DNA from 2 places in the Afipia sp. GW823-FHT06G09 genome. Region 2 is predicted to be linked to the other one. Evidence: riboswitches for the same ligand, from Rfam matches in the RefSeq annotation. Region 2 holds a riboswitch; the other holds the start of a gene.
The links. Region 2 has a riboswitch for cobalamin ahead of AC1Q67_RS02545 (TonB-dependent receptor). Riboswitches for the same ligand answer to the same signal wherever they lie in the genome.

Region 1 (14,837 bases), on a different contig from region 2:
ATGTACTGGAAGGTGTGGGTGTGGATCGCTTCCTCGAACGCCTGACGCAGCAGATACTGGCGGCACTCGGGATTGGTCAGGTGGCGGTAGATCGCCAGCACGATGTTGTTGGCGACGAGGCTTTCGGAGGCCGCGAAGAATCCGAGGTTGCGCTTGATGGCGCGGCGCTCGTCGTCGGTGAGGCCGTCGCGTGACTTCCACAGCGCGATATCAGCCTGCATCGAGACTTCGGTCGGCATCCAGTGGTTGTTACAGCCGGCGAGATACTTCTCCCACGCCCATTTGTATTTCAGCGGCAGGAGCTGATTGACGTCAGCGCGGCAATTGATCATCGCCTTGTCGTCGACAGAAACGCGGCCGCCCTTGCGGTCGATGGTGCCGAGGCCGGTTGCATCGGCTTGCTCCGATACGACAGGCTTACCGGTCAGAATCGGCGGCAGGTTGGTAGCGGGTTTGGCAGGTGCGGGTTCGGACCAGTCGAGCATGAAGATCGTCTTTCTTGTCTAACGTCGGATGTTGCCAATTTCGTCATTGCGAGGAGGCGAAGCCGACGAAGAAATCCATGACTTTTCAAAGGTGGATTGCTTTGCTTCGCTCGCAATGACGGCGGGGCTGCTTACTGGCATGCCTCGCAGTCGGGATTGTCGATCGAACACGCCACCGCATTGGACAGATCCGGCGCGGTCTGTGGCACGATGATAGGCTTGTTCACCGGCATGGCCGCGAGCGACGATGACGACGACACGGCATTGAGCTTGCCGTCGGTGCCCTTCAGCGTGGATTTCTCCACATGGGTGGCGCTGCGCGAACGCAGATAATAGGTGGTCTTCAGGCCACGCGCCCACGCCAGCCGATACAACTGATCGAGCTTCTTGCCCGACGGATTGGCGATGTAGAGATTGAGCGACTGCGCCTGATCGATCCATTTCTGCCGCCGCGCCGCAGCCTCGATCAGCCACGCGCTGTCGATCTCGAACGCCGTGGCATAGAGCAGCTTCAGATCATCCGGTACGCGATCGATGGAGCCGACGCTGCCGTCGAAGTATTTCAGATCCGACACCATCACCTCGTCCCACAAGCCCCGCGCCTTCAGGTCGCGGACGAGGAACTCGTTCACCTCGGTGAAGTCGCCCGACATGTTGGATTTGACATAGAGGTTCTGGTAGGCGGGCTCGATCGACTGCGCCACACCGCAGATGTTGGAGATGGTCGCCGTCGGCGCAATCGCCATCACATTGGAGTTGCGCATGCCGACCGACTGCACCCGCCCACGCAACGCTGTCCAGTCCAGCGTCGCGCTCCGATCCATGTCGAGGCCGTTGCGGGCGTCGGCGAGAATCTCAATGGAGTCGATCGGCAGAATGCCGCGGCTCCACAGCGAACCCTTGAACGACGGATACTGTCCGCGCTCTGCCGCGAGATCGACCGATGCCGTGATGGCATGGAACGAAATCGCTTCCATGCTGGTGTCGGCGAAGGCGACGGCGGCGTCCGACGCCATCGGAATCCGCAGCGCATGCAGCGCATCCTGGAAGCCCATCAGGCCGAGGCCGACCGGACGATGTTGCAGGTTGGAGCGGCGCGCTTCCGGGATGGTGTAGAAATTGATGTCGATGACATTGTCCAGCATCCGCATCGCGGTCGAGATCGTCCGCTTCAGCCGCGCGTGGTCGATGCCGCCCTCGCCCACATGGTTGAGCAGGTTGACCGACCCGAGATTGCAGACCGCAACCTCGTCGTCCGACGTGTTCAGCGTGATCTCGGTGCAGAGATTAGATGAGTGAATCACGCCGACATGCTGCTGCGGCGAACGAAGGTTGCACGGGTCCTTGAACGTGATCCACGGATGCCCGGTTTCGAACAGCATGGTCAGCATGCGGCGCCACAGATCCGTGGCGCGCAGTTTCTTGAACACGCGCATCTCTCCACGCGCAGCCTTTTCCTCGTATAAAGCATATCGTTCAGCAAACGCCTTGCCGTAAAGGTCGTGCAGGTCCGGGGTCTCGTCGGGCGAGAACAGCGTCCATTCGCCATCCGCCTCGACGCGCTGCATGAACAGATCCGGCACCCAGTTCGCGGTGTTCATGTCGTGGGTGCGGCGGCGGTCGTCGCCGGTGTTCTTGCGCAGATCGAGGAATTCCTCGATGTCGACGTGCCACGTCTCGAGATAGGCGCAGACCGCGCCCTTGCGCTTGCCGCCCTGATTGACCGCGATTGCGGTGTCGTTGGCAACTTTCAGGAACGGCACCACGCCCTGGCTTTCGCCGTTGGTGCCCTTGATGTGCGCGCCGAGGCCGCGCACGCGGGTCCAGTCGTTGCCGAGTCCGCCGGAATATTTCGCCAGCAGCGCATTGTCCTTCACCGACTTGAAAATGCCGTCGAGATCGTCGGCCACCGTGGTCAGGAAGCAGGACGAGAGCTGCGGCCGCAGCGTACCGGAGTTGAACAGCGTCGGCGTCGAGGCCATGAAGTCGAACGACGACAGCAGGTTGTAGAACTCGATGGCGCGCGCCTCGCGGTCGATCTCGCGGATCGCAAGCCCCATGGCGACGCGCATGAAGAACGCCTGCGGCAGCTCGATCCGGTTGCCGTCCTGATGCAGGAAGTAGCGATCGTACAGCGTCTGCAAGCCAAGAAACTGGAACGACAGATCGCGCTCCGGCTTCAGCGCTGCCGCGATCCGCTTCAGGTCATAGCGCGCCAGTTCAGGATCGAGCAGTTCGGCTTCGATGCCTTTTTTGACATAGACCGGGAAGTATTCCGCATAGCGCGCGGTCATATCAGCCTGCGACGCATTGATCTGCGCGGAATGAACAAACGACAGCACTTCGGTGCGTAGCTTGTCGAGCAGGAGGCGCGCGCTGACATAGGCGTAGTTCGGCTCCTGCTCCACCAGCGTGCGCGCGGCCATGATGCCGGCCAGCGCAAGCTCGTCCTGGCTGATGCCGTCGTAAAGATTGCGCTTTGTTTCAGCCAGCACAGGCGCGGCATCGACGCCGTCGAGATTGGCGCAGGCTTCCTGAATGATCAGCATCAGGCGATCGGCGTCGAGCGGGACGCGCGCGCCGCTGCCCAGCGTGACATGCAGCTGCGGCTCGGACGGCGTTTTGACCGACCTGGCGGCGTCAGCTTCGGCGCGCTGGCGTGCGCGCTCCTCGCGATACAGCACATAGGCACGGGCGACCTTGTGGTGCTCGCTGCGCATCAGCGCCAGTTCGACCTGATCCTGAACGTCCTCGATGTGGAAGGTGCGCCCCTCGCCGATCCGGCGGGTGAGTGCGCTCACCACTTCGTTTGTGAGTTGCTCGATCACCTCGTGAATGCGGCGCGAGGCGGCTGCGGTGTGGCCTTCAACTGCAAGAAACGCCTTGGTCATCGCAATCGAGATCTTGCTGGCATCGAACGGCGAAACCGTGCCGTTGCGGCGGATGATCTGGAGCGGCGGCTCTGCCGCAGGGATAGCCAGTGACTCGGAACGCAACTGAATGAGAGGAGCGGATTTGGCGGCTTCGCGTTCGATCGAGAGAGACATCGGCAGACCCCGTGCGTGTTGCAATTTTTGGGGGCTGAGGCCGAAAGGCGCGTCGTCGCGGCGCGCGAACGCACCGAAGCACGCGACCGCCGGACACCCCGCCCGTGGACGTTCTTTTGGTGTCGCGGCAGGTCTCCTGGCTCGCAGGTCGGCATTGAATCCGGTCTTCCCGATGCGAAAACGCACCAGTGACATCGGTCGGATTCAACTCACTGCTTACAGTTGCGGGGGCAGCGCCGGACTTGCTGCATCGGAGTGCAACTCACCAGCTTCCCATCTTCGCCACAAGGCCTTGCGGCTTTGTAGAACCGTGACGTCTACATCTGGTGACTTTCACGGTGCGATGTCAAGCGGCTCGCGGTGTGAATAACCGGGACAATCACGCAACAGCGCAGAATGCGTCGGAAAACCGTCAAAGAAATTTTCCGCTGGCGTGAGGAAACGGCGCCTGGAGTTCAGGTCTGGCGATCACGCATCAAGAATCAGCTTGCATGATTCTCTTGCGCCGGCTGCCCACTCGCTCCCCGCGCGCGTCCGGCACAGCCGCGGTGGGAAGCTTTCCCTTTGACCGGGGGCAAGCCGCTTCACATAACTTGATCATCGCGGTTCTGCGGATCGGTGATCCGGAGCCAAGAGGGAATGCGGTGCGCGCGGCCCGAGAGGTTCGCGCAACTCCGAAGCTGCCCCCGCAACTGTAGACGGTGAGCCTCGTCCATCGGTGCCACTGAGGTGAAAGCCTCGGGAAGGCCGGACATCAGGCGTTGAACCGTGAGCCAGGAGACCTGCCGCGATCACAGTACGTCCACGGGCGGGGTGCCCCGGTGTGTCGCTTGCGAAAGGACGCTCGCCGCCCTTCCCGTTCGCGCATGTCCGGCCCTGCCCCCACATCACGGGGTTTTGCAATGTCGGGTTCTTCTACTGCTTCCATTCCTGTCGCCACGCTGGGCGTACCGCGTATCGGTCAGCGCCGTGAACTGAAAATCGCGCTGGAGAAATTCTGGTCCGGCAAGATCAACGAGGGCGCGCTGCGCGAGGCTGCGGCGAAAATCCGCGCCGACAACTGGACGCGCCAGCGCGATCTCGGCGTCACCGTGATCCCCTCGAACGACTTCTCGCTCTACGATCAGGTGCTGGACACCAGCGCCATGGTCGGCGCGATTCCGACAATCTACGGCTGGACAGGCGGACCGGTGTCGCTGGAAACCTATTTCGCGATGGCGCGCGGCAGCCAGAAGGATGTGGGCCACGACGACGGCTGCGCCCATAACCATAGTCACGGCCACGGCGTGCCCGCGCAGGAAATGACCAAGTGGTTCGACACCAACTATCACTACATGGTGCCGGAATTCACCAGGGATCAAACCTTCACCCTCGCCTCCACCAAGGCAATCGACGAATACCGCGAAGCCGAGGCGCTCGGCATCCAGACCCGGCCGGTGCTGGTCGGCCCTGTAACGTTCCTCAAGCTCGGCAAGGGCGAAAACCGGTTGGCGCTGCTGCCGAAACTGCTGCCGGTCTACATCGAAGTTCTCAACAGACTCGCCGCCGAAGGCGCGGACTGGGTGCAGATCGACGAGCCATGTCTCGTGCTCGACCTCGGTGCGGATGAAAAGGCCGCGCTGAAAGCCGCGTACAGCGAATTCGCGCTGAAGGTACCTGGCATCAGGATCATGCTGGCGACCTATTTCGGCGAACTCGGCGACAACGCCGACCTCGTCACCAAACTACCCGTCGCCGGCGTGCATCTCGATCTGGTGCGCGGCAAGGGCCAGATCGATACCGTCCTGAGCAAGCTGCCTGCGGATCGCGTGATTTCGCTCGGCGTCATCGACGGACGCAACATCTGGCGCGCGGATCTTGCGAAGGTTCTCGACCTGGCCGCCAAGGCCATCGCGGCGCGCGGCGGCGCGGACCGCATCCAGATCGCGCCCTCGTGCTCGATGCTCCACGTGCCGATCGACCTCGATCAGGAGACCGATCTCGATGCGGACCTGAAAAGCTGGCTTGCGTTCTCGGTGCAGAAGATGGGCGAACTGGCAACCCTCAACCGCGGGTTATCGGCAGGACGAGAGGCCATCAAGAGTGAGCTTGCGGCTTCCGATCAGGCGGCAGCCACGCGCGTCTCGTCGGCGAAGATTCACAATCCCACTGTGAAATCGCGCGCCGCCGATACGTCGCCCAAGCTGTCGCAACGCAGGAGTCCGTTCGGCGCGCGGCAGAAACTCCAGAGCAAGGTGCTCCGCCTGCCCTCGTTTCCAACAACAACCATTGGATCATTTCCGCAGACCGAGCAGGTGCGCAAGGCGCGCGCCGAGCACGCCAAGGGCCAGCTCAGCGATGCCGATTACGAGGCGTTCCTGCGCACGGAAACCGAGAAGGCGGTACGCTGGCAGGAGGACATCGGCATCGATGTCCTCGTGCATGGCGAGTTCGAGCGCAACGACATGGTGCAGTATTTCGGCGAGCAACTGTCGGGCTATGCCTTCACCAAGCACGGCTGGGTGCAGAGCTACGGCTCCCGCTACGTCCGTCCGCCCATCATTTTCGGTGACGTCTCGCGGCCGAAGCCGATGACGGTCGGCTGGTCGTCCTATGCGCAGTCGCTCACCACGCTGCCGATGAAGGGCATGCTGACCGGCCCGGTCACCATGCTGCAATGGTCGTTCGTGCGCGACGATCTTCCGCGCGATCAGGTCTGCCGCCAGATCGCCTTCGCGCTGCGCGATGAGGTGACCGATCTCGAGACAGCCGGCATCGGCGTGATCCAGATCGACGAGCCGGCATTGCGCGAAGGCCTGCCGCTGCGCAAGGGCACCTGGAAGGCCTATCTCGACTGGGCGGTGGAGTGCTTCAGGATTTCACAGGCCGGCGTGAAGGACGAAACCCAGATCCACACCCATATGTGCTACGCCGAATTCAACGACATCATCGACGCCATCGGGGCGATGGACGCCGACGTGATCTCGATCGAGACCTCGCGCTCGAAGATGGAGTTGCTCGACGCCTTCGTCACCTACAAGTACCCGAACGAGATCGGACCGGGCGTCTACGACATCCATTCGCCGCGCGTGCCGGAGGTGCCGGAGATGATGGAACTGATCGGCAAGGCGCGGCGCAACCTGTCGCCGGAGCAGATCTGGATCAATCCGGATTGCGGCCTCAAGACGCGCGGCTGGCCCGAGGTCAGGTCTGCGCTGACCAACATGGTCGAAGCGGCTCGGCAGGCGCGTGGAGCGGCTTAGAAGCTGTCATTCCGGACAGGCCGTTTTACGGGCTGATCCGGAATCCAGACATGATGACAACTGATGAAGATTCCGGGCTCGCGCAAAAGCGCGCCCCGGAATGACGGGCTCTTACTTCTTCTTCCCGTCGGCGCCGAACTGCTTGAGATAGGCGGTGAGATCCTTGATCTCGTCGTCCTTCTTGATGCCCGCGAAGGCCATCTTGGTGCCGGGGATCTTGGCCTTCGGGTCCTTGATGTATTCGGCGAACACCGCCTCGTCCCAGGTGATGCCGGAGTTCTTGTTGGCGTCGGAATAATTGTAACCGGCAACGCTGCCGGACTTGCGGCCGAACAGGCCGTTCAGCTCGGGGCCGACGCTGTTTTTCGCCGTTTCACCAACCTGATGACAGGCGCGGCACTTGTTGAAGGACTTCTCACCAGCGGCGACGTCCTGTGCATTGGCGGCACCGGCAAAGCTGACGGCGGAAAAAGCGAGTGCGGCGGCGAGCGAACGAGCAATCATCTGTTTGACCTTTGAAGCGGGCAGGAAGGCTGGCTGGTGGGGTGAGACGCAAGACTGGTGGGCGTAGCAGAAACCCGCCGCGCCGCGGCGGGTTCCGTCAACGATGTAACATGTCAGGCAAACATATCGGCTGTGATTCCGGCATACCAGCCCATGTTTTCCGCCTGCGTCTGCTTACGCAGTTCGGCCTCCTCGCCGGTCTTCGAGACGAAGGTGGACGCCGCCGCGATCTTGCCGTCCTTCGGCTCATAGGCGCCGCCGATCTTCACCGTATCGTCGGTGTCGATCATGCTCCAGCAGGTATTGGTGTAGCGCGCCGGGAAGGTCCGCGCCGACACCAGTTCACCCCGGATCATCATGGCGGCGACCTTGGCCTGGCTGTTGGCGGAGAACGCGGACTTCGGCATGTCGCCCGCGATGCAGGCATCGCCGAGAATGTAGATATTGGAATCGGTAGCCGACTTCATGTTGGTCGGATCGATGGCGCAGTAGCCGGTTGCGTTGGCGAGGCCGGCATCGCGCGCGATGCTACCTGCCATTTGGGCGGGAATGACATTGACCAGCGCCGCGTTCTTGTAGGTCTCGAACCCCGTCACCACGGTGTTGGTCTTGGGATCGACCGATTTCAATCCGTCATGCACTTTGGGGCCGAGCCATTCGACCATGCCCTTGTAGTGCTTTTCCCAGCCCTCCTGAAAAAGTCCCTGCTTGGAGAAGGTATCCTTCGGATCGATGATGATGATCTTGCTGCGGTCCTTCTTCGCCTTTTTCAAAGCGTGCGCCATCATCGAGACGCGCTCATAGGGTCCCGGCGGGCAACGGTAGGGGTTGGGCGGCGCGATCATCACAATGACACCGCCATTGGGCACGGCATCAAGCCGCTTCTTCAAGAGCAGTGTCTGCGCGCCTGGCTTCCAGGCATGTGGCATCTTCTCTTCCGCGGCCTGCGACCAGCCCGGAACGGAATCGTATTTCAGATCGATGCCCGGCGAGACCACAAGGCGGTCGTAAGGCAGCTTCTTGCCGCTGGCGAGGATGACTTCCTTCTTGTCGCGGTCGATCTTCGTCGCGCGGTCGGCGACGATGGTGACGCCGTGCTTCTTCACCGCGCCGTAGCCGTGGGTAATGGAGGGATAATCCCGCACACCGCCGAGATAGAGATTGCTGTGGAAGCAGGTCTGATATTTCGCCAGCGGCTCCACCAGCGTAACGCTGATCGTGCCTGCACTGTCCTTGGCGATGTATTTGGCGGCAGTCACGCCGCCTGCGCCGCCGCCGATCACCACCACGCGCGGCTTGCCCTGCCCGAGCACCGCAGGCGCACCGAACATCATGACGCCCGCGAACGATGCCGATCCTGAAATCAACTGCCGACGACTGATGCTCACGATGCCCCCTCCAATATTGTTTATTGAAACGCGCGTTCAGTGGACGGCTGAGGATCAGCCGACCTTGAGATAGGCAAAACCTTTCGATTGCAGCGCTGCGACCGTGGCAACACCCGACGGCACGAAGCTGATGAACGGCGCGTCCTTCACCTTGGCCTTGTCGAGTTTGAGCCGCTGGAAGGTGATTTCGCAGAGATAAACCTTGAGGCCGTTCTTCGCGAGTGCGGTGACGCGCTCGAACAGGGCCGGATCAATGGTCTCGTCCTTCCACGGCGTGCCTTCCAGCGTCGAGAGGAAATACTTCACCGCAACGCTGTGCGCGACAACGACAAGCTGCAGGCCGAATGGATCGGCGCCGTAAGCCGAATAATGATTGGAGATGTTGTTGAGCGTCTGGGCGAAGCGCGCGTTGTCGCCGTAGTCGCAGTGATAAAGACACGCGACATCGCCTTCCTTCTTCAGGTCCGCCATGGACAGGTCTTTCGGCGCGGCATGCGCCGCCGTTGCCGCAACCAGACCTCCCGCCGCTCCGATGAGCAGGCTGCGCCGTGTCGCCGAATCGTTCCGATCTGTCATGACACCCTCCGGAATGTTTGGAACCATTACTTCTGGGTCCTGAAATAAGCCGCCAGAGCGGCGATGTCACCTGCCTCCAGCCGTCCGGCTATGGTCTGCATCACCGGGTTGTCCCGCTGCTTGTTCTTGTAGGCGTTTATCACGGCGATGAACTGGTCTTCCGGCCATCCCGTGATTTTCGGAATACCCTGAGCCGCGCCCGAAGCACGGTGACAGGTTACACATTCCGCCGATAAATACTCTCCAAGTTCCCGGTCTCCCGCAGCAGCATTTTCCAGCGCAAGACCCGCCGCCAGAACGAAAAGCAACGCCCTCGCCGACGGCCGCTCCATCAATCGACCTTCGGGCCGGACTTGCTGTCGGGCGTCACATCCACCGAGATCGCCCGTCCGGTCACTTTCGGTGCGCTGCGGCAATCCTTCATGCACGGGTCTTTCTTCCAGAACTGCTTTTCGGACGTCTCGCGGTCGTCTTCAAAGAAGGCCGAGGCGTTCGGCATCTTGATCGAGGTGAAGTTCTTGTCGCTGAGTTCGAAGTTCTCGTCCTTCACGATGTCGTTCATCGACAGCAGATAGGCAACGATCGCGTAGACCTCATCGTCGGTCAGCGAACGCGCATTGCCGTAGGGCATCGCGCGCTTGATGTAGTCGAACGCGGTGGACAGGTCCGGCCAGAACGAGCCGATGGTCTTGTCGGGCCGATCCGCCTTCAGCGTCCCCGCTCCCCCGGCCAGCACCGGCCAGCGGCCCGCGCCTTCGCCAAATTCGCCATGACACGAAGCGCAGCGCTCCTGAAACAACGCATCCCCCTGCTTCACCGTGCCCTTACCCGGCGGCAATCCCTTGCCATCCGGGCGGACATCGGTGTCCCACGCCTTGATTTCCTCGGGCAGCGCGGGACGTCCAAGTCCGAGCTTAGACGAGGTCTTGGTGGCCGCCTGTGCGGCAATTTGCTGCGCATGGCTTGAGCGCGGCGCAGCAAGGGCGAGTGCCACGCCAGCAAGCACCACGAACGCCGTGGCCTTAACCGATTTCGACATTTTCAGTCTCCCCGGTTGAACGCACCAGCCAGGTCTGAATGCCGTTGTTGTGGTAGATCGAATTGACGCCGCGCACCTTGCGCAGTTCGTCCTTGGTCGGCTGCACATAGCCGGTGGAATCCATCGCGCGGGACTGGATCATCAGCTCCTGCCCGTTCCAGTCGAAATCGACATAGAAGCGCACCAGCGACTTCTCCAGCACCGGCCCGTCGATCCGCGCGGTCTGCCAGTTGCGGCCGCCGTCCATGGTGACGTCCACGCGCTTGATGGTGCCGCGGCCGGACCATGCGAGACCGCTCAGCACATTGCGGCCCTTGTGCTTCAGCGGCGCCTGCGGCGACGGATTGGTCACCACCGACTTGGCATCCATGATGAAGGTGTGCTTGCGCGAGCGGCCATCGGCGAGAAGGTCGGTGTACTTCGATGTTTCCTCGCGGGTCTGCCACGGCTGATCGCCGGCTTCGATGCGGCGAATCCATTTCACCCAGAGATTGCCTTCCCAGCCGGGAATCACCGCACGCAGCGGGTAACCCTGTTCAGGCCGCAGCGCTTCACCATTCATGCCGAAAGCGAGCAGGCAATCGTTCAGCGCCTTTTCGACCGGCAGCGAGCGGTTCATGGCGGCGGCGTCCGCGCCTTCCAGCATCAGCCATTTCGCGTTCGGCTTGAGGCCCGCTTCATCCAGCACGGTCTTCAGCGTCACGCCCGTGTACATCACGTTGTGAACCATGCCGTGAGTGAACTGGCAGCCGTTAAGCTGCGCGCCGCGCCACTCCATGCCGGAGTTCGCCGCGCATTCGAGGAAATAGATCTTGTTCACGCGCGGCATGCGCTTGATGTCGTCCATCGTGAACACCAAAGGCTTGTCCACGAGGCCGTTGATCATCAGCCGATGGTCGGCGGGATTGATCTCCGCGACACCCGAATGATGCCGCTCGAAGCAGAGGCCCGATGGTGTGATGATGCCATCGAGCTCATGCAGCGGCGTGAAGTTGACGGAGGACTCCGGCGATGCCGTCAGCCACGACACGTCGCGGCGGATCACGTTCTTCTCGAACTTCGAGGGCATGCCGTAAGGAGTCTTCTGCACGCCGTCGCCGAGATAGCGATTCCAGTCCTGAACCTCGGTGATCAGCGGATCGGGCTTGGCGCCTTCCGCCATCGCAGGCTTGGCGCCGAGCGCAACACCCGCGCCCGCGAGGCTCGCTGCGCCGAGGAATTTGCGGCGGCTGAGAATATCCGCAGATGATGTGTCACTCATGCGGCATCCTTTCTATCTATCTCGATACGTGAATATGTTGAGCGCGACTTTGCATTGAAATGTCCCGCGTTACGCGCCTGAAACTTTGACAGCCCTGTTCGGCTCGACCTTCACCGTGCCACGCTTGCCGACATGCGCCGACACCACGTCCCAGATCGGCGGACCCTGCGTGCCTTCGTTGACGCTGGCCCAGCCCGCGACGCTGTAGCTCTTCGCCGCATCGATCGGCTTGCCGGATTTCAGATGGGTGAGATCGGAAATGCGCGAGCCCATCGGCTTCGACACATCGATCGAATAACCCATGCCGCCGATGCGCACCATGTCGCCGCCGCCCTGGAAGTACGGATCGGGGTGGAAGATGTTGTCGGCGACGTCTTCGAGGATTTCCTTGAGCTGCGCGCCGGTCATCTGGTTACGATAGCAGTTCGGGTAGGTGATCGCGGTGGCGTTGGTGACATCTTCCCATGTGATCGGGCTGTCCGGCAGCAGCGTGCCGCCCCAACGGAATCCCGGCGACAGCGCAATCTCGGCATCGCGCTCCGACAGCATCGCGTCGCAGATCAGATCGTCGAACGTGCCGTTGAAATTGCCGCGGCGATACAGCAGCGAATCCGTCTTGCCGATCACGCGCGCCAGATCCTTGGCGAACGGCGCCCTCACCTTCTCGACCAGCGCGCTCATCGCGGCATCCGGCTTGATCGCATCGGTGAACACCGGCATCAGCTTGAAGCGGACACCCGATACCTTCTTGTCCTTTACCTCGATGTCCAAGCGAGAAACAAACTTGCCATGCGATCCGGTCGCGACCAGCACAGTGTCGCCGACGCGCACGAGGCCCGGCATCGCATCGTGCGTATGCGCGGTCAGGATCACGTCGAGACCCTTCACCCGGCCCGCGAGCTTGCGGTCGACATCGAAACCGTCGTGCGACAGCAGCACGACGATCTGCGCGCCCTCGGCCCGCGCCTCGTCCACCTGCTTTTGCATGTCTTCTTCGCGGATGCCGAACTCCCATTTCGGGAACATCCAGCGCGGATTGGCGACGGCGGTGCGAGGCAATGCCTGTCCGATCACGGCGATCTTCGCGCCGCCCTTCTCGAACATCTTGCGCGCCTCGAACACCGGCTCCTGCCATTCGTTGTCGCGGATGTTCTGCGCAAGGAATGCGAACGGCGCCTTGTCCGCGATCTCCTTGACGCGATCCGCGCCGTAGGTGAATTCCCAGTGGCCGACCATCGCATCGACCTTAAGCGCCGACATGACATCGACCATGTCCTGCGCCTTGGTCTGCAACGAGGTCCAGCTTCCCTGCCAGGTGTCGCCGCCGTCGAGCAGCAGCACCTTGTCCTCGCCGCGTTCCGCACGCACCGCGTTGATCAGGGTCGCGACGCGGTCCATGCCGCCCATGCGGCCGTAGTTGCGCGCGAGCGATACGAAATCATCCGCCGTTAGCGCGTAGGCGTCGGCTGATCCTGCGGCGATGTTGAAATATTTGCGGAACGCATCGTCGGTGAGATGCGGCGGCAGACCCTTGTCCGCGCCGACGCCGAGATTGACCGACGGCTCGCGGAAATACAGCGGCATCAATTGAGCGTGGTTGTCCGCGACATAGAGAATGGTCACCGTGCCGAGCGGATCGAACTTGAGGATATCCGCCTGCGTCAGCTTCTGCTGCGCCGCGACGCGCCCGAGCGGCCCAAGTCCGCCGCCGATGGTGAGCGCAGACGCAGCCGCGCTCGCCTGCAGGAATTCCCGCCTCGATATCATCAGACCACCTACAATAAAGCTGTCATTGCGAGCGAAGCGAAGCAATCCACTCTTGAGAGAGAAGCTGGATTGCTTCGTCGCTCACGCTCCTCGCAATGACGGTCCCGCCTTAGCCGACCGTCAGCTTGTTCTTGGCGGTGTATTCCGAACCGTCGTCATCCTTCCAGGTGAAGGTGAACTCGCCGGTCTCGGACGCCTTGTAGAAGAACGACTGGTACGGATTGGCCGAGATCGCCGGATTCCAGTCCGCCTCAAACACCGGCTTGCCGTTGAAGGTCGCGGTAAACTTGTTGATGATCTTGCGCGGCACGACCTTGCCGGACGAATCCTTGCGCTGGCCCGATTCCATTTCGTGCGAAATGAGGGTCTTGATCTCGATCAGTTCGCCCGCCTTCGCGGTGGCAGGAACACGAACGCGCGGTGTGGGTGCATTGGCCATTGGAAAATTCCTCGCCTGAATCTTTTCTTGTTGAGCGATGTCCGATCAGCCGCCGCAGCCGCCGATGGTGACCTTCACGTTGGCTTTCGTCATGTAAAGGCTGCCGTTCGACATCTCCGCGACGCACACGATGTTCTGCGTCTGCGCGAGGCGCATGCGGGTCGAGGCGGAAGCCTTGCCGCAGGCCGGCGTGAACTTGTAGGTGACGACGCCCGGCAGCGGATTGCCGTCGGCGAACACATGCACCGCTTTCACGTAATCCGAATCTGTCATCGGGCTTTCGACCTCGACGTTGACCGGTACCACGAGGCCGTTCTCGGCGATCTCCGGCACATCGAGCTTGATCTTGCCGCTGTCGAGTTTCTTGTCGCCGTACAGTTTCTTGATTTCGGCGGCGACGGCCGCTTCATCCGCGAACACCATTTTCGGCGCGAACACGGCGGTCAAACCCGCGATCGCTGCAAGCGTCAGCGCGTCACGGCGCGTTGGTTCAGTGAACTTCATCTATGATTCCTCCTGCGGGAGTCTTTTGCTTCCCTTGACGATAGTATCGCTTGACGATGCCAAGCCTGATCTATCATGATCCGGGACACATCATTATATTCTTTTTCGTGAATGTAAAGATGTTCTAGTCTGGGTCTGTGAGTCCGCCTATTTCTACACGCCTTGTAAGGCGCTGCAAAATGAAGCGAACTTCGACACGAGGCTAAACCGGAAGCCGAAAGGGCCGCACAGACGGTCTGACGGAGGGGAGGACCAGGAATGAGACGGACCACGATTCGGTCGGCAATCGCTTTTGCCATTTTGATGTGCGCGTCGAGCGCCCCTGCTCTGGCGCAGGACGCCAGCGAAAAGGAAATCGAGCGTTACCGCGCGATGATTTCCGATCCGATGTCCAATCCCGGCTATCTCGCGGTGGACCGCGGCGAAGTGCTCTGGAAGCAGAAGCGCGGAACCAAGGACGTCTCGCTCGAAACCTGCGATCTCGGTCAGGGCCCGGGCAAGCTGGAAGGCGCGTTCGCAAAATTGCCGCGTTACTTCAAGGACTCCGACAAGGTGATGGACCTCGAGCAGCGCCTGCTCTGGTGC
Region 2 (14,837 bases):
GACAGCGTGAGATTGCCCGGCTTCGTCCGCGTCGATACCGCCCTTTATCTGAAGATCAACGAGATGTGGAAAGGCCAGCTCAACATCGAGAACGTCTTCAACAAGGGCTACTGGGCGTCCGCCGACGGCAACAACAATCTGTCGCCGGGCCAGCCGCGCACGTTCCGTGTGTCAGCCACGGCAAAGTTCTGAGATCTGCTGCCTGAAACCCTGTCCGGGATGAGAAGCTCCACCCGGACGCGCCTGCGAGACCTCCCGCCGGCTTTGACGACGGTATGACACCGCCAGAATTTGCTGCCCTGCGGTAGCGCACGCCAGCCCAGACGTGCCGATTGCGCACTCCGGATTCCGGCCTAGTATATCCCGGCTGAACCGTCTGCTGGCACGCCGGGTGCACCATGACGATCGAGAAATGCATCAACGAATACGATGCCTCCGAGGTCATTTTCGAGGAAGGATCGACCGGCCGCGAGCTGTTCGTCGTCCTCGACGGCAAGGTCGATATCGTCAAGAATTCCGGCGCGGACAAAACTGTCATTGTCACGCTCGGCAAGGGTGAGTTCTTCGGAGAGATGGCCGTCATCGACGGCTCCTCGCGGTCGGCGAGCGCGGTCGCGGCCACGCCGGGCACTCGCGTGATGCGGATCAATCACGCCCGGTTCGTTTATCTCGTCAGCCAGCAGCCGGCCTTTGCGCTGATGATCATGGACGCGCTGAGCAAACGGCTGCGGGCATCCAACGCCGTGAACTACAGGACCGCGGCGCCATGAGCGACCGGAAACCCTCGCCCTTTCCTATTCTTCTCAACAATGACGTTTGCTCGCTGATCCAGGCCGCCGAGGACGTCTATCAGATCCGCTTCAAAAACCGCGCCGCCAATGCCTATCTGGTGCGCGGCAGCAAGCGGACTATCATGATCGATGTCGGCTTGTCGTCGAACTATCCGTATCTGCTGGAATGCCTGCAGCATCTCGGCATCAAGCCTGCCGACATCGACATGGTCGTGCTCAGCCACGAGCATCTCGACCATATCGGCGCAGCCTATCACTTCAACGGGCGGACCATCATCGCCGCGCACCGCCTCGCCGCGAACAAGATCATGCTGCGCGACGACTTCTCGATGCTCCGCAAGATGTTCAACGAGCCGAGCGTGCCGATCGACATCGACATCTGGCTCGAGGAAGGCAACCTGATCGACCTCGGCAACTTCCGGCTGACCGTGATGTACACGCCCGGCCACACCTCCGCGTGCATCAGCCTCTTCGATCAGGACAAGGGGCTGCTGTTCGCCGCCGACACCCTGATGCCCGGCGGCGTCATGGGCGGCGTGTTCGGATCGGGCAGCATCAGCGATTACATCCAGTCGCTGGAGCGGCTGAAGGGCCTCGACTCGAAAATCCTGCTGTCCGGGCACGGCCGCCTGTCGGATACGCCGCAGGATGACGTCAGGATCGCGATCCAGCGCTCCCATGCCCTGCTCTCGGACACGGCGCAACTGTTCGACGCCCTCGATGCGCGGTCGAATTTCGAGCCGATCATGCAATCGGTGCGCGACCTCAACAAGCTGGACGATTCGTGAGAAGCTGAGCGCCGTTCTGGATTTCAGAAACTGAAATGCCGCAGAAACCAATCCATGATCCACGCACATCGCTTCGCCGGTTTGACCGTAGCGCTTCTTGTCGTTGTTGGCTGCCATTCGGAAACGAAAGCGGCCAGTCATCAAGCCGGCGTTTGTAACCCGGCCGCCGCAGCGGCTCTGGCGGGCAAGAACAGGATTCGGACCGCAGGGCGAAGCGCTTGACCGGCGCGACGATCGTTCGCCAGATCAAACCCGGTCAGGGTGTGACCATGGACTACAGGCCAGAGCGCGTCACGATTGAAACCGACGACAGGACACGGAAGATCATCCGCGCCTCTTGCGGCTAGGATCACCCGGCTCTCGATGAACAGCGGAGATTTCAGGGAAGCCGTTGGAGCGGGTGAAGGGAATCGAACCCTCGTATTCAGCTTGGAAGGCTGCTGCTCTACCATTGAGCTACACCCGCGGCGCGGCGAGACCTAGCATGGCATTCCCGCCGCCTCAACCACGATTGATTTGCACTGCGGGACCAACGGAACCATATTCCGGGCAAGCTGTTTCGCTTTTAGCCGATTTGAACCGGGAGATGTCTCATGCGCAAAGCACTTTTGGCCGCCATGGCCCTGGCAGGTATGGCCGTGTTCGGCACAGGCTCCGCCGAAGCCCGGGACTATCGTTACTGCCTGGTCGAGGGCTTCGCGGCCGGTCCGGGCACCTGTTATTACGATAACTACGCCCAGTGCATGGCCAGCGCATCGGGACGGCGCGCCTATTGCCAGGTCAATCCGGTCTTCGCTTTCGCGGAGCAAGGCCGGTATGCAGACCCCGGCGCGCGCGTCGTGAAGCCACGCAAGGTTCGCCGCCATCATCGTCATTATTACGATTGATCGCAGTCTGATCGAAAGCAACCAGAGGCCGCCCGTTATCCTGACGGGCGGCTTTTTTGCCGTCTCAGTCTTCTCGCGTCCGATCCCGATAGGAGGAAAGCCGCGACAGGAACGCCAGCACGAGGCCGATTCCGACCAGCGAAAATACCATCGTGAAAATCTTGGACACGCCGCTGGTCGGGCCGAGCGTCGCATCGCCGACCGTGGTCAGCGCCACCACGCTGAAATAGGCCGAATCGAGCCACGACCAGCCCTCGATCCAGTGGTAGAAAATCGATCCGCCCAGCACGGACATTATCAGCAGAAAGATGATCGCCTGAAACTCAGGATCGCTCAGCCCATGCCAGAAACCGAGACAAAGCCGCTTCAGGCCCAAGGCCAGTGATCGCATCGGTGCCGGCCCCGTGACAGACAAATTCCCCGCCGCAGCCTGACACAGACGCGCCCAATAAAAAATCGCCCGGAAACAGTTTCCGGGCGATTTTCAAAGATGGTGGGGGAAGAAGGACTCGAACCTTCGAAGCCATACGGCACAAAATCATAGAATTCTTCATTCCAAAAAATGCGACTCGGGTTACGAACAGCACCTATGCCGTTGACCGCAAATTAGGAACTTTACGTGAACGTCTGCAGTTCTATATACTGGCTTACGTGTTGGAGGGATCAATGACAAAAGACCTACAAGAACTCGTTGATCGCGCTCGCAAAATTGAGATGACGCCGGATCAGCTGCGCGAACAGCGCCGCAGTTTTGCGTACGGAAATACTCATATCGAAAACGACCGCATCACCCGTAAGATGGTTGCGGACGCCGACGTCCAGATAGAGGCGGAGCGGAAGTGACTTTGGATGTCTAGCGATCGACATAGCATCGCTGAGACCGCACAGACGCTTTCTGATCCTGACGAGATTGCACGTCGTGAAGCCGAAAACGGCATTCGACAGTTCAATCTCGCGCTCGAAATGATCCGCTCACATGTAAAAGACGCAGAGCGCCCTTTCCGCCTTCGTTCCAGCTTAATTTTAAAACTGCATAAGGCTGCGCTGGATGGCTTGCATCCTCTCGCCGGAACGTGGCGCAATACTCCTGTCAAAATAGGCGGTAGCGGCCATCAACCTCCCGATGAAGCGTTTGTGTCGGAGGAAATCGAATTGATGTGCGACTATGTAAATGATCATTGGGATCATAGTGCCGTTCATCTGTGCGCATATGTCCTATGGAAGCTTAATTGGATTCATCCCTTCGCGGATGGAAACGGCCGCACAGCTCGCGCGGTTTCTTATGTAGTTTTGAGCATCAAGCTTGATAGCCTGTTGCCTGGAGCACCGACCATTCCTGAGCAAATTGCAGGTGATAAAGAGCCTTATTATCGAGCGCTTGAAGATGCTGACAAAGGGCTAAAGGAAGGCGGCGTAGACGTGAGCAAGCTAGAAAGAATGCTGGAAGGCATGCTCGCTAGCCAACTACTGAGCGCCGCTAAGCAAGCCTCTGGCTCAAACGAAATTAATTGATAAGTCCGTACTGAGCTGACCTCAGGCTGTAACTTTAACAAGTGATCAAAAAAGAACGCTCAGGAATTAGTATTCCTGAGCGTTCTCAATATGGTGGGGGAAGAAGGACTCGAACCTTCGAAGCCATACGGCGGCTGATTTACAGTCAGCTCCCTTTGCCACTCGGGACACTCCCCCGCTCGACATCATCCGACACCTTCGCCCACCCGAACGGGGCGGTTGAACGGCCATGGATGACGGTAAAAAGCGTGCCCGTAGACGGGCGCCCGGTCGGCGCGTTTATGGGCGAAGCACCGGGGTAAAGTCAACCAACGCCGGGAGAAATGTCACATTTCCTTTCGCGCCGTCCAAAGCCGGAAATTGCCATTATTTCAATCCCGTGGGACAAGGCCCCATGAGCGATCGCGACCGCAAATCACGTTTCAAGGGCCCCAAACCGGGCGGACGCGGCGGCGACCGTGATCGGGAGCGTCACGGGGAGCGTCCCGGGAAGCATCAGGGGCGCCCTCCCTGGCGCGACCGTGAGGCCAAAGGGCATGTGAAGGGCGAAGGCCCGGTCATTCTCTATGGCTGGCACTCGGTCACCATGGCTCTGGCCAATCCCCAGCGGCGCATCCGCAAGCTGTTCGTCACCGAAAACGTCGCCCGCCGTCTGGCCGACGAGAAGATCGACACCCGCGTTCCGCCGGAACTGGTCCACGCGGCGGATATCGACCGCCGGCTCGGGCCGGATGCCGTGCATCAGGGCCTGCTCGCCGAGGCAGATCCCCTGCCCGGCCTGCATCTGGATGAACTGCCGCAGGACGGCATTGTGCTGGTGCTCGACCAGATCACCGATCCGCACAATGTCGGCGCGATCCTGCGCTCGGCCGCGGCCTTTGCCGTCAAGGCGATTGTCACCACCGGGCGGCACAGCCCCGAGGCAACCGGCGTGCTGGCGAAATCCGCATCCGGTGCGCTTGAACTTGTGCCGATCGTTGAGGTCCCGAACCTGCATCGCGCGCTTGGCGAGATGAACGAGGCAGGCTTCCTGACGGTGGGTCTCGACAGCGAAGGCCAGGGCGATCTCAGCGTCGTGCCGCTGCACGCGCCGCTGGCGCTGGTGCTGGGCGCCGAAGGCAAAGGGCTGCGCCAGCTCACGCGCGAAACCTGCGCTGTCGTTGCGCGCATGGATATGCCGGGCGCGATCAAGAGCCTCAACGTCTCGAACGCAGCCGCGCTCGCGCTCTATATCGGCACAAGCCGCCTCGGCCTGATGGGCTGAATCAAAAACGCCCGCCTGCGCGATGCAAGGCGGGCGTCCGAATTTCAAATTGCCGAAAGATCAGTACTTGTAGCGAAGCGGCTTTGCGTAACGCGAGCCGTGCGCCATGGCATGGCCGTGGTGGCGATGCGTGTAATAGTACTTCGGCGCGGTGCGATACGGACGGTAGTGCATCCGATGATAGCCGCGGTGATAGTGGCGGCGGGCGAAGCGATAGCTGTAGACCGCAGGGCCCTGCACCCCCGGTGCGCCGTCATAGTAATGGCTGGTGGCGTTGCCGTACGGACCGCCATCATAACCATAGCGATAAGGCCGGCCGTAGTAGCGCGAGCCGACGACGGCGCGTTCCTGATAGGTCGGCACCGGAGCGAAGTTGCCGGGGCCGGTATAGGTCGGACCCTGGTTCACCCAGTAATACTGCGGGCCTGCCGGATCCGGCAGACGCTCGCGCACGCCGCACGCACCATAACCGCACCCGTAATTGTAAGCGTAATAGCCGTAGCTGCCGCACGGATCGGTCACCGCACATGCCTGCGCGGGGGCCGCCGTCGCCACGGTCGCGGCGAAGGCCGCTCCGGCAATCAATCCTGCAATGATCTGACGCATTACTCTCTCCTGTTGAACGCTTTTTGTTTTGGTCTCGTTAGTGTTTCAAATCGGGCCGGAAACCATTCGGCCGGTAGCTGGGCCGGAAACCGTTCGGCCGATAGCTTTGATCGCGCGGCGCTTCGATGATCGCCGGCGGATACTCGGGAACGTCATACTGCTGCTGCGGCGCAGGCGGTGCGGATTGCGCAGACCACGAGCGATGATAGCTCTCCGCCGGCTGCGGCAGCGCGCGATTGGCGGGTGGCTGAATTTCGAGACGGCCGTAGCCCGGCGTGCGTCCGGCGCTCGGATAATAGTGGCCAACTTCGGGGCCGATGTAGCGATCCCAGCCGCCATAAACGCGGTCCGCATTCTTGAAATGTTTGGCGAGGCCCCATTCGCCTTCGACGACGGCATAGGACGCGTCGCGGCCATTGATCATGACGGGAACGCCCGCACGGCCGGGAATCACGATCAACGGACCGGTATCGGCCGCAGCCGCTGCCGCCGTTCCGATCAAGATCGCCAGAGTCAGTATCGCACGCATGGAATGAGACCTTCGTTGAAGCCGCACCCTAATCCAGCGAGCCAAGCCAGGAGTTAAAGGCCCCGCCCAATCGTCAGGTAAGCCTAACGCGTAAGCATTTCCGGTCGCTCAATTGCGAGCGATTTCAATAAGATTTTGGAAAGCGGAAGGTTAACGGCGGGTGCCTGGCAGGCTCGCTCGCCCGGTTCCGCGGGTGAAACAACGCCTCTCGATAACGTGATTATATGATGATCATCATTCCATTGATCGGCGACGCGCCGCGACTACCTCGAGAGCAGCCCAAACAAAGGAGAAGTTCGATGACCCGGCAGACCCAAGAGCGCAAACAACATCGTTACGAGCTGGTGCACGACAACGATGCAGACTTCATCGCCTATCAGCGCCATCTCGGCGAAGGCGTCTGGCAGACGTTTTCGACCTGGATGATCCCGCGCACCAACGAAGACTGAGATGTGCCCGCAGTAAGGGACAGCCGGACGATGCCCAAAATCGGCATCGTCCCGAGGCTGATCGGGTGAATTCTGAATAAGGCTTTCAAGATGAATGGTGCCGGCGGAGAGGATTGAACTCCCGACCTTCGGTTTACAAAACCGCTGCACTACCGCTGTGCTACGCCGGCGACGGGAGAACAGCTACCAGCGCCGGAGCGCCGGGACAAGACCGCGAACGGGATCTGACACCGCGAAATCCGCCCCTTGCCCGGACAAAAAAGCCGTCGCTTCTGGCGACGGCTTTCAAGCACGCCCTGATCGGCGCTTTATTTCCCGCTTCCACCTTCACCACCGCCCTGACCACCACTTGAGGTGCCCATTCTGCCGGTGTCTTTCTTCATGGCGCCGCCACCCATCCCTGTCGTGGACCCGCTCTTCCTGGCGGCCTTCTTCTTCACACTCTTCTGATCGGTCGGATTGGTTCCGCTGGTGCCGGCCTGAGGCGAGTTGGTCATTCCGGAATCCGAGGGTTTCTGCTGCGCCGTCTGCGCGGACGCGAAGCCGGTCGCCATCACCAAAGCTGCGGCCGCCAGACCTGCCATAAGCTTTCGCATCTTCATCTCCTCCGTTGATTTCGGGACGGTCCCTTAACAAAGGCATCCACCGGATGTTCCCGGGACTTCGCCATCGATCGTCATGAACCCCTGCTGTTCCTGCGGCGACCAACAGATGGATTTTGTTCGCGGTGAAGGTAACGGCAATGAGCGAATGGCTGCTGGGCACGCTTCTGGTACTGATCCTGATCATCAAGATGCTCGACTACTTCGAACTCTTCGATGTGCTCGAATTCGTGTCGGCGGTCCTGAGGCTGACCGGGGCGCTGTTCTTCGGAATCGCCAGCCTGATCATCTGGGCATCGCGTAAACTGCTCGGCAAGTCGGGCGGGCAGACCAGCACCGGCTGAAATGTACACCCGTGCGATTTGCGCTGCCGTCCGATTTGCGTCACCAATGATGCGTCACGGCATTGGTGCCGGGAGATTCGTATGGACCACAACGGCGGGTTTCGCGCGCACCACAAATATCTGATCGCGGCGATCGGCGTGATTGCCGCCCTCGCTTTCCTTTACAATCTGGGGATTTTCGACGTCTGGTCGGTGACCCAGGTCGCGAAGTAACAATTTCGCGAAGGCCAAACATTTCCTCGTCCTGCGTCAAAACGCCTGTGAATTGCGTGGACAACCCGGCGCGCCTTGGAACCGTCACGGTCTCGTCACCATTGCCCACGCAGGTAAACGGCGATTCAGGCAAAACCCAACGAGGACGATCATGCCCTTTGCGAAGCCACATGACGACCGTTACGAAAATGCCATCGACGACGTCATCGCTCAGTGCGGCGGCGACACCCGCGGCGCCCTGATGGCACTGCTCGCAGCCAACGAATTTCTCGAGGCACAGCTCAACGATCTCCACGCCGCGATCGAAACCGGTGAGGTTCCGTTGCGGTCGCAACCGATACCGCGCAACCAGCTAAATTGACGCGGGGGAACAGTGATAGTTCCCGGAACATAAGCAAGCAGTTTGGGTTCTCCCGTTTCAATCGATGCATTGAAAGGAGAATCCGATGATTAAGAAATATGTGGCGGCAGCTCTGCTCGGAACCGCTTTGGCTGGTAGCGCAGCGTTCGCACAGACCACAACACCGGCTGCGCCTTCACCTGCTCCGGCTGCATCGGCATCAAGCGAGCAGATGAACCTCAAGGGCAACTGGCGGGCTTCCAAGCTTATCGGCCTCGCGGTTTATAACGACGCCAACGAAAAGCTCGGCGATATCAGCGAAATCCTTCTCGACAAGAGCGGCAAGGTCAACGCCGTGATCATCGGCGTCGGCGGCTTCCTCGGCGTCGGCCAGCACGACATCGCGGTCTCGCTCGACAAGCTGAAATGGGTCGACGAACCGATCCGCTCGGCATCGGCCGACAAGATGCCAGGCTCGTCCGGGACGTCGACAACAGCGCGGCCGTCGACAACGACAGGCGCTGCCGGCGGTGGCATGGCTGCGACACCGGCCAAGAACGAATGGTACCCCGACCATGCGGTCATGAGCGGCACCAAGGATCAGCTGAAAGCGATGCCCGCGTTTAAGTATTCGGAAAACGCGAAGTAACCGGTCGGGCTAAAACAGTCCGCAACCTGACGGTCGAATCGGTTCATCCGGTTCGGCCGTTCGCTCGCACGTCACAGATAAGCGCTGAGGCACCATGCATTGAGCGAAGCAGCAATGGCCAAGGTGAATACCAGTATCGTGTTCACGGCTAAGGGCTCCTCAAAAAGGCTGTCTGAGAATCGTCCGCGTCATGTCGGGATTTGAACGCGGGACCTGCGAAGAGTCTCGCACATTGTTTTTTCCTGCCCCCCTTGCCGTTTTTCCCGTTCCGAGTCCGATTCTCCTGATCTCCGGCGGAGGGTTGTGCGGCGCAGTGTTGTCATGCGCCGATTTAAACGCACAATGAGCGCGCGCGGTCTCCCGCCACGGCGATCAACACGCCCGGCCGCGCCCAAAAACAACAATCAACGATTCAGCCAATTGAATCGGTGCCTGGAGAAGAAACGAATGTCAGCCAAGTCGACCGCAAAGAGTCCCGCAAAAAATCTGATGACCGAATTCCCGCCTGCGCGGGACAATCTGGTGACGCTTGCCAACTGGCGCACCCAGCCGTCCAGCGACTGGAGCTTTCACAACGTCCGCCGCCTGCTGCCGACCGCGAACATCGCGGCGTCGAAACACCCCGCTCCACTGGAAAGTTCGCCTATCGAAATCGGCGGCATCGCCTTTGAGGGCAGCAAGGGTGCGACCACGCTCCGCGAGGCATTGCGCACGACGAACACCAAGGGATTTGTTGTGCTCCGGAAGGGCCGGATCGCAACCGAGTGGTACGCGGGCGGCATGGACGCCACGACGCCGCATATCGTGTTCTCGGTCAGCAAATCGATCTGCGGCGCGCTCGGCGGGATTCTCGTGGACAAGGGCTTTCTCAATCCCAACCGTCCGGTGACGGACTACGTGCCTGAAGTTTCTTCGTCAGTGTATGGCGGCTGCTCGGTGCGGCACCTGCTCGACATGTCGGTCGGCATCGCCTTCACCGAGGACTATATCGATCCGGACGGCGATGTCGCGCGCTATCGCCGCGCAGTCGGATGGGACGTGATCAAGCCCGGCCAGAGCACCATGGCGCTGCGCGAATACCTCGGAACCCAGAAAGCCGACGGCAAGACCCACGGCGACACCTTCCACTATGTCTCGACCAACACCGACATGCTCGGCTGGGTCTATGAACGCGCGGCGGGCCGCGCCCTCTCCGATCTGCTTGGCGAATATCTCTGGACGCCGCTCGGCGCGGAAACCGATGCCTATGTCACGCTCGATCCGGAAGGCGCGATGCGCGCCGCCGGCGGCATCTGCGCCGCGCCGCGCGACCTCGCCCGCTTCGGCGAAATGATCCGGCAGCGCGGGGTCGCCAACGGCAGGCAGGTGGTGCCGGGCTGGTGGATCGACGACATCAACGACAATGGCGATCCGGCAGCCTGGGCGCGCGGCGATTTCGCCGAACTGTTTCCCGATGCGGCCTATCGCAGCAAGTTCTACCAGATCGACCGCAAACGGCGGACGCTGTGCTGTCTCGGCATTCACGGACAGTACATCTACATCGATCCGATCAGCGAACTGGTGATTGTCCGCGTCGCAGCCGAGCCGATCCCGCTCGATATCGAGGCGACCCGCGCGTGGCGGCGGGGATTCGACGCGATCGTCCGGCACTTCTCATAGGACGTCTGTTAGTTCATCGCGACCACGCCGGCATTCAGCGTGGTCGCGTAGGCGACCCAAGCCAGATACGGCGCGAGCAGCCAGGCCGCGGACTTGTCGGCGCGCGAAGCCGCGATCATTGTCATCACAATGGCGATCAACAGGCCGATGATGATAACGAGCGCGGTGCGCGTGCCGTGCCATCCGAAGAAGACTGGCGACCACGCCGCGTTCAGCGCAAGCTGAATGAGAAACCAGGTGATCGCCGAGGCCCGCGGAGCCGACGGCGCCGCGCGATCCCACAGGCGCCACAGGCTAACAGCCATCAGAATGTAGAGAACGGTCCACGCGATTGGAAAAACCACCGGCGGCGGCGTCCACCACGGCTTTGCCAGCGCCGCATACCACACCGGGATTTCGGGCCGCGTCACATATGATTCGAGAATCCCGACGCCGAGACACAGCAGCAGGCAGAGGGCTAACCGCCCGGCTGATTTCGACGTCATGACACCCCTCCGTAGACGCTCACCGCGTCAGCTTTTCCAGTTCGGGAAACGCGGCGTAGCTGACGCCCTTACAAAGATCCTCGGTCTCTTCAATGATGCGATCGAGCCGTCCGTCGATGTATACGCCCGCGCGCTCTTTCGCGCCGGCGTAACGTCCGGCACTGCGCGCATTGAAACGCACGCACACCACATAGCGGCGGCGTCCCCCAACTTCCTTTTGCGCCGGTTCTGAAATCCCGGCCTCGCGTATGCCGGTCGGGTCATTCAGATAGGTGCGCAGCAGGGCCAGCAGTTCGGGGCGGTAGTTCGCCGGATACGGCTGGTTCTCGATGCCGCGGTCGGCGGTGTAGGACAGGCCGTCGCTTCCGCCGGTCCATGCACAACCGGCGAGACCGAGCGCAACCAGCGCCAGCGCTGTGCTCCTCGCATATGTCACCAATTTGCAACGCATTCCGATGAAGTCCACGGCCTGAGGCATCCCCTTGGGTTTCTTGCACATTGTGTCATTGACAAGGCAACCCCTCGCCGGTTGATTGCAACCACGGCACAGGTGCCAGCGCAAGCTGGCGAATAGGGAATTCGGTGCCGCCGTGCGGCCTCATCAAGGTGAAGTTTGCACGGCCAGTCCGAAGCTGCCCCCGCAACTGTCAGCGGTGAGCCGTTGTCCAATAGGCCACTGAGCGAAGGCTTTTCAGCCAAGCTTGGGAAGGCGGGCAACGGCGGCGATCCGCGAGCCAGGAGACCTGCCTGTACCGGTCATCCTTCCGTCGCACGGGGCGTGCGAAGGGGCGGCTTTCCGCAGCGGTGACGTGACGTAACTGTTGCGGAGGTTCGGCCGATGGCCTGTTTCCTCAGTCAGGACGGAACGTATGGCGGCAGCAACCTGCCGCCGCACCGTCATGTCTGCGCGTTGTTACCGCGCCTCCGCGATCACATGCATCGGCGGGGCTTCAACGTGACACAATTTTCCAAATCTCTCTTTCCAAAAGCGGCATTCGCAGCGGCATGCCTCGCGGGCACCGCGCTGGTAAGCCCCACGCTTGCGCAGGACGCAGGCAGCGCGTTGCCGCCGATCAACGTCGACGCCAGCCGCCTCTATGGCGGCATCGTCGGCACATCGACAGCAACCATTACCGCCGAAGACATCGCACGTTCACCCAACCAGACGATTCAGGATGTGCTCGCGACCATTCCGGGCGTGCAACTCACGAATCTGTACGGCGCGGTGAACGGTACCGGCTCCGTCGTCGATCTTCGCGGGTTCGGCGCCTTTGCGTCGTCCAACACATTGTTCCTTATCAACGGCCGCCGTCTCAATGAGGCCGACCTTCAGGGCGTCGATCTCTCGACTATCCCGGTTCAATCGATCGCGCGCATCGAAGTCACGCGCGGCAACAGCGGCGCTGTGCTTTACGGCGACAACGCCGTCGGCGGTGTCATCAACATCATCACCAAAACGGGCGTGGGCATCGGCAAGCCGATCGCGGGGCGCATCGAGGGTGGTGTGGGCTCTTACGGGCAGCGCGAAGGCAATGGCTCGTTCAGCACCAACTCGGGACCATGGTCGTCCGCAGTGTTCGGCAACGCCGTTCATTCGGACGGATACCGGAAGAACAACAAGCTCGACCAGCAGAACGGGGTCGGCGAGATCCGCTACTCCACGCCTGAGTTCAGCGCATTTTTCAATCTGTCCGGCGACCGGCAGCAGCTCGGCTTTCCCGGCACGCGCGCGAACATGTACACCCTCGATTTTTTCAACTTCACCAACCAGTTGCTCGATCTGCGCGGCACGAGCACGCCGAACGATTACGGCAAGAAGCAAGGCGTCAACGCCACTGCGGGTTTCACAAAATCCTTATGGGCAGGCGCGGAGCTGATCGTCGATGGCGGCGTCCGCAACAAGAAGCAGCAGGCGGGTTTCTTCGGCGATCCCAACTATGTGCTGTCGTTTCCGGGCGATCGTTTTCCTTACGCCTATGTCGACTCCGATCTGACGACGTGGTCGATCACGCCGCGCCTCAGCATGAAGAACACGTTCGGCAGCGTGACATCGAGCATCCTGACCGGCCTCGACTACTACGATGCGCGCTACAGCTCGAACCGCCAGTACACGATCTCCGATCCGCCCAATCACGCCTACAACCTCTCGCAGCAAACCATTGCCGGCTACTGGCAGCAAACGCTGGGATTGTTGCCGAGCACCGACTTCTCCTACGGCGGACGCATCCAGCAGCTCAGCCTGAAGGCACGCGACAAGTACGATCCCACCGCGCCCGCAGGCAGCCTGCTGGCTCAGGCGACGCCTCTCGACAAGGACGAGACCAACCACGCCCTGCATGTCGGGCTCGAACATCGCTTCAACGAAAATTTCGCCGTCTTCGGCCGTGCTGCGCGAGCTTTCCGCACACCCAACGTGGATGAGCGCGTCGTTACCGGACCGGCGTTCGGAGGGGCCTTCCCATTTCCGCCGATTCCGCAAAACTTCGAGCTGAAGACGCAAACGTCCTACGATGTCGAAGGTGGCATTCGCATTCACGGCGGTCCGCTGGATATCCAGACCAGCTACTACGACATGCATCTGAAGAACGAGATCCACTACAATCCGGTCGCGTTCTACAACTACAACCTCGATCCGACGCATCGCTATGGTTCCGAGACTCAGGCATCGCTGCGGATCAACGAGGCGTTCAGGCTCAGGGGTGGTTTCGCCTACACGCGCGCCGTGTTCGAGGAAGGCCAGTTTGCCGGAAAGGACGTGCCGCTTGTTTCACGGCTTTCCGGAAGCGCCGGATTCACATGGAACATCTGGCAGAAGTACGCCGTGCTTGATGCCAGCGCACGCTTCTGGAGCAGCCGCCGTCTCGACAACGATCAGGCCAACACACAGGGTCTGATTGGCGCCAACGCGACCATCGACCTGAAGCTGAGCGGCGAGATCGACCGATTCTTCTGGTCGGCGGCTGTTATCAACCTGTTCGACGCCCAGTATTACGACTACGGCATCGCCAGCGCGTTCACGCCAGGCTCTTACGCGATCTACCCACTTCCCGGCCGCATGTTCCTGGTGAAAGCCGGCATGACGTTCTGACTCCAGCAGAACTGCCGCAAAAGAGCACGGCCTGCACCCATCTCGCGATGAGTGCAGGCCGTTCTTCTTTCCATGAACCGCTTCGATGCGGGGGCTATGCAATAGCGGTCACGGAAATATCAATGAAGAAGGATCAGCCCTTCTTCTGCACGGCGACGTGCTTCACAGGCGCCGCGGACGAGATATGCTTCTTGCTCACGACGGCGCTGGTCTTCTTGTGCGCCTTGTGATGCTTGATCTTCTTCGCCTTCACCTTCGCGTTGGCATTCGCAACCGACGGTTTCAGGGTTTCGGACTTGGCGGCTGGCGCCGTTTCGGTCTTCATGACGGTGGCGGCCATTGCAGGGGCGGCAATCATCGAACCCGCAACAAGGGCGGCAGAAATGATCTTCAGCATGGGGTCTCTCCTGTCGTTATGCGATCGGGGGTGGCCGGTCGGATGGCCGGGTAACCGATCGTCGCAACAACGCTAGGACCGCCGCGCTGAACTCAATCTGAAGCGCGTCATGGGCTTTCGTTCATCTGGATGACAGTTTCGTTATGCGCCGGGCGCGGCAGATCGGCTGAAAATCGCCGGAATTATGACGGGCCATCGGAGGAATGTTTGAACCCGGCAGGTGTTTAAGACGTA

Region 1: linked by a shared signal. The riboswitch ahead of metE (5-methyltetrahydropteroyltriglutamate--homocysteine S-methyltransferase) and the one ahead of AC1Q67_RS02545 (TonB-dependent receptor) in region 2 are both predicted to bind cobalamin.

The regions. Positions count from the first base shown of each region.
Region 1 covers NZ_JBXAHF010000005.1:135,057-149,893, forward strand. The annotation lists gene AC1Q67_RS21590 (ribonucleotide-diphosphate reductase subunit beta) at 1-485, opposite strand, end outside; gene AC1Q67_RS21595 (ribonucleoside-diphosphate reductase subunit alpha) at 617-3,532, opposite strand; cobalamin riboswitch at 3,642-3,860, opposite strand; cobalamin riboswitch at 4,119-4,336, shown strand; gene metE (5-methyltetrahydropteroyltriglutamate--homocysteine S-methyltransferase) at 4,435-6,774, shown strand; gene AC1Q67_RS21605 (c-type cytochrome) at 6,886-7,278, opposite strand; gene AC1Q67_RS21610 (FCSD flavin-binding domain-containing protein) at 7,392-8,666, opposite strand; gene AC1Q67_RS21615 (DsrE family protein) at 8,721-9,242, opposite strand; gene AC1Q67_RS21620 (c-type cytochrome) at 9,269-9,550, opposite strand; gene AC1Q67_RS21625 (c-type cytochrome) at 9,574-10,281, opposite strand; gene soxC (sulfite dehydrogenase) at 10,265-11,542, opposite strand; gene soxB (thiosulfohydrolase SoxB) at 11,612-13,309, opposite strand; gene soxZ (thiosulfate oxidation carrier complex protein SoxZ) at 13,419-13,748, opposite strand; gene soxY (thiosulfate oxidation carrier protein SoxY) at 13,794-14,252, opposite strand; gene soxA (sulfur oxidation c-type cytochrome SoxA) at 14,511-14,837, shown strand, end outside.
Region 2 covers NZ_JBXAHF010000001.1:493,219-508,055, forward strand. The annotation lists gene AC1Q67_RS02430 (TonB-dependent receptor) at 1-192, shown strand, start outside; gene AC1Q67_RS02435 (Crp/Fnr family transcriptional regulator) at 399-770, shown strand; gene AC1Q67_RS02440 (MBL fold metallo-hydrolase) at 767-1,579, shown strand; gene AC1Q67_RS02445 (I78 family peptidase inhibitor) at 1,798-1,926, shown strand; tRNA gene AC1Q67_RS02450 (tRNA-Gly) at 1,972-2,045, opposite strand; gene AC1Q67_RS02455 (DUF3551 domain-containing protein) at 2,173-2,466, shown strand; gene AC1Q67_RS02460 (potassium channel family protein) at 2,531-2,857, opposite strand; gene AC1Q67_RS02465 (hypothetical protein) at 3,133-3,309, shown strand; gene AC1Q67_RS02470 (Fic family protein) at 3,316-3,978, shown strand; tRNA gene AC1Q67_RS02475 (tRNA-Tyr) at 4,070-4,155, opposite strand; gene AC1Q67_RS02480 (TrmH family RNA methyltransferase) at 4,373-5,242, shown strand; gene AC1Q67_RS02485 (hypothetical protein) at 5,303-5,848, opposite strand; gene AC1Q67_RS02490 (hypothetical protein) at 5,886-6,377, opposite strand; gene AC1Q67_RS02495 (hypothetical protein) at 6,677-6,826, shown strand; tRNA gene AC1Q67_RS02500 (tRNA-Thr) at 6,922-6,996, opposite strand; gene AC1Q67_RS02505 (hypothetical protein) at 7,135-7,422, opposite strand; gene AC1Q67_RS02510 (hypothetical protein) at 7,569-7,772, shown strand; gene AC1Q67_RS02515 (hypothetical protein) at 7,854-7,985, shown strand; gene AC1Q67_RS02520 (hypothetical protein) at 8,137-8,346, shown strand; gene AC1Q67_RS02525 (PRC-barrel domain-containing protein) at 8,432-8,974, shown strand; gene AC1Q67_RS02530 (serine hydrolase domain-containing protein) at 9,422-10,633, shown strand; gene AC1Q67_RS02535 (TspO/MBR family protein) at 10,642-11,118, opposite strand; gene AC1Q67_RS02540 (hypothetical protein) at 11,138-11,569, opposite strand; cobalamin riboswitch at 11,650-11,883, shown strand; gene AC1Q67_RS02545 (TonB-dependent receptor) at 12,053-14,206, shown strand; gene AC1Q67_RS02550 (His-rich protein BRANT) at 14,340-14,603, opposite strand.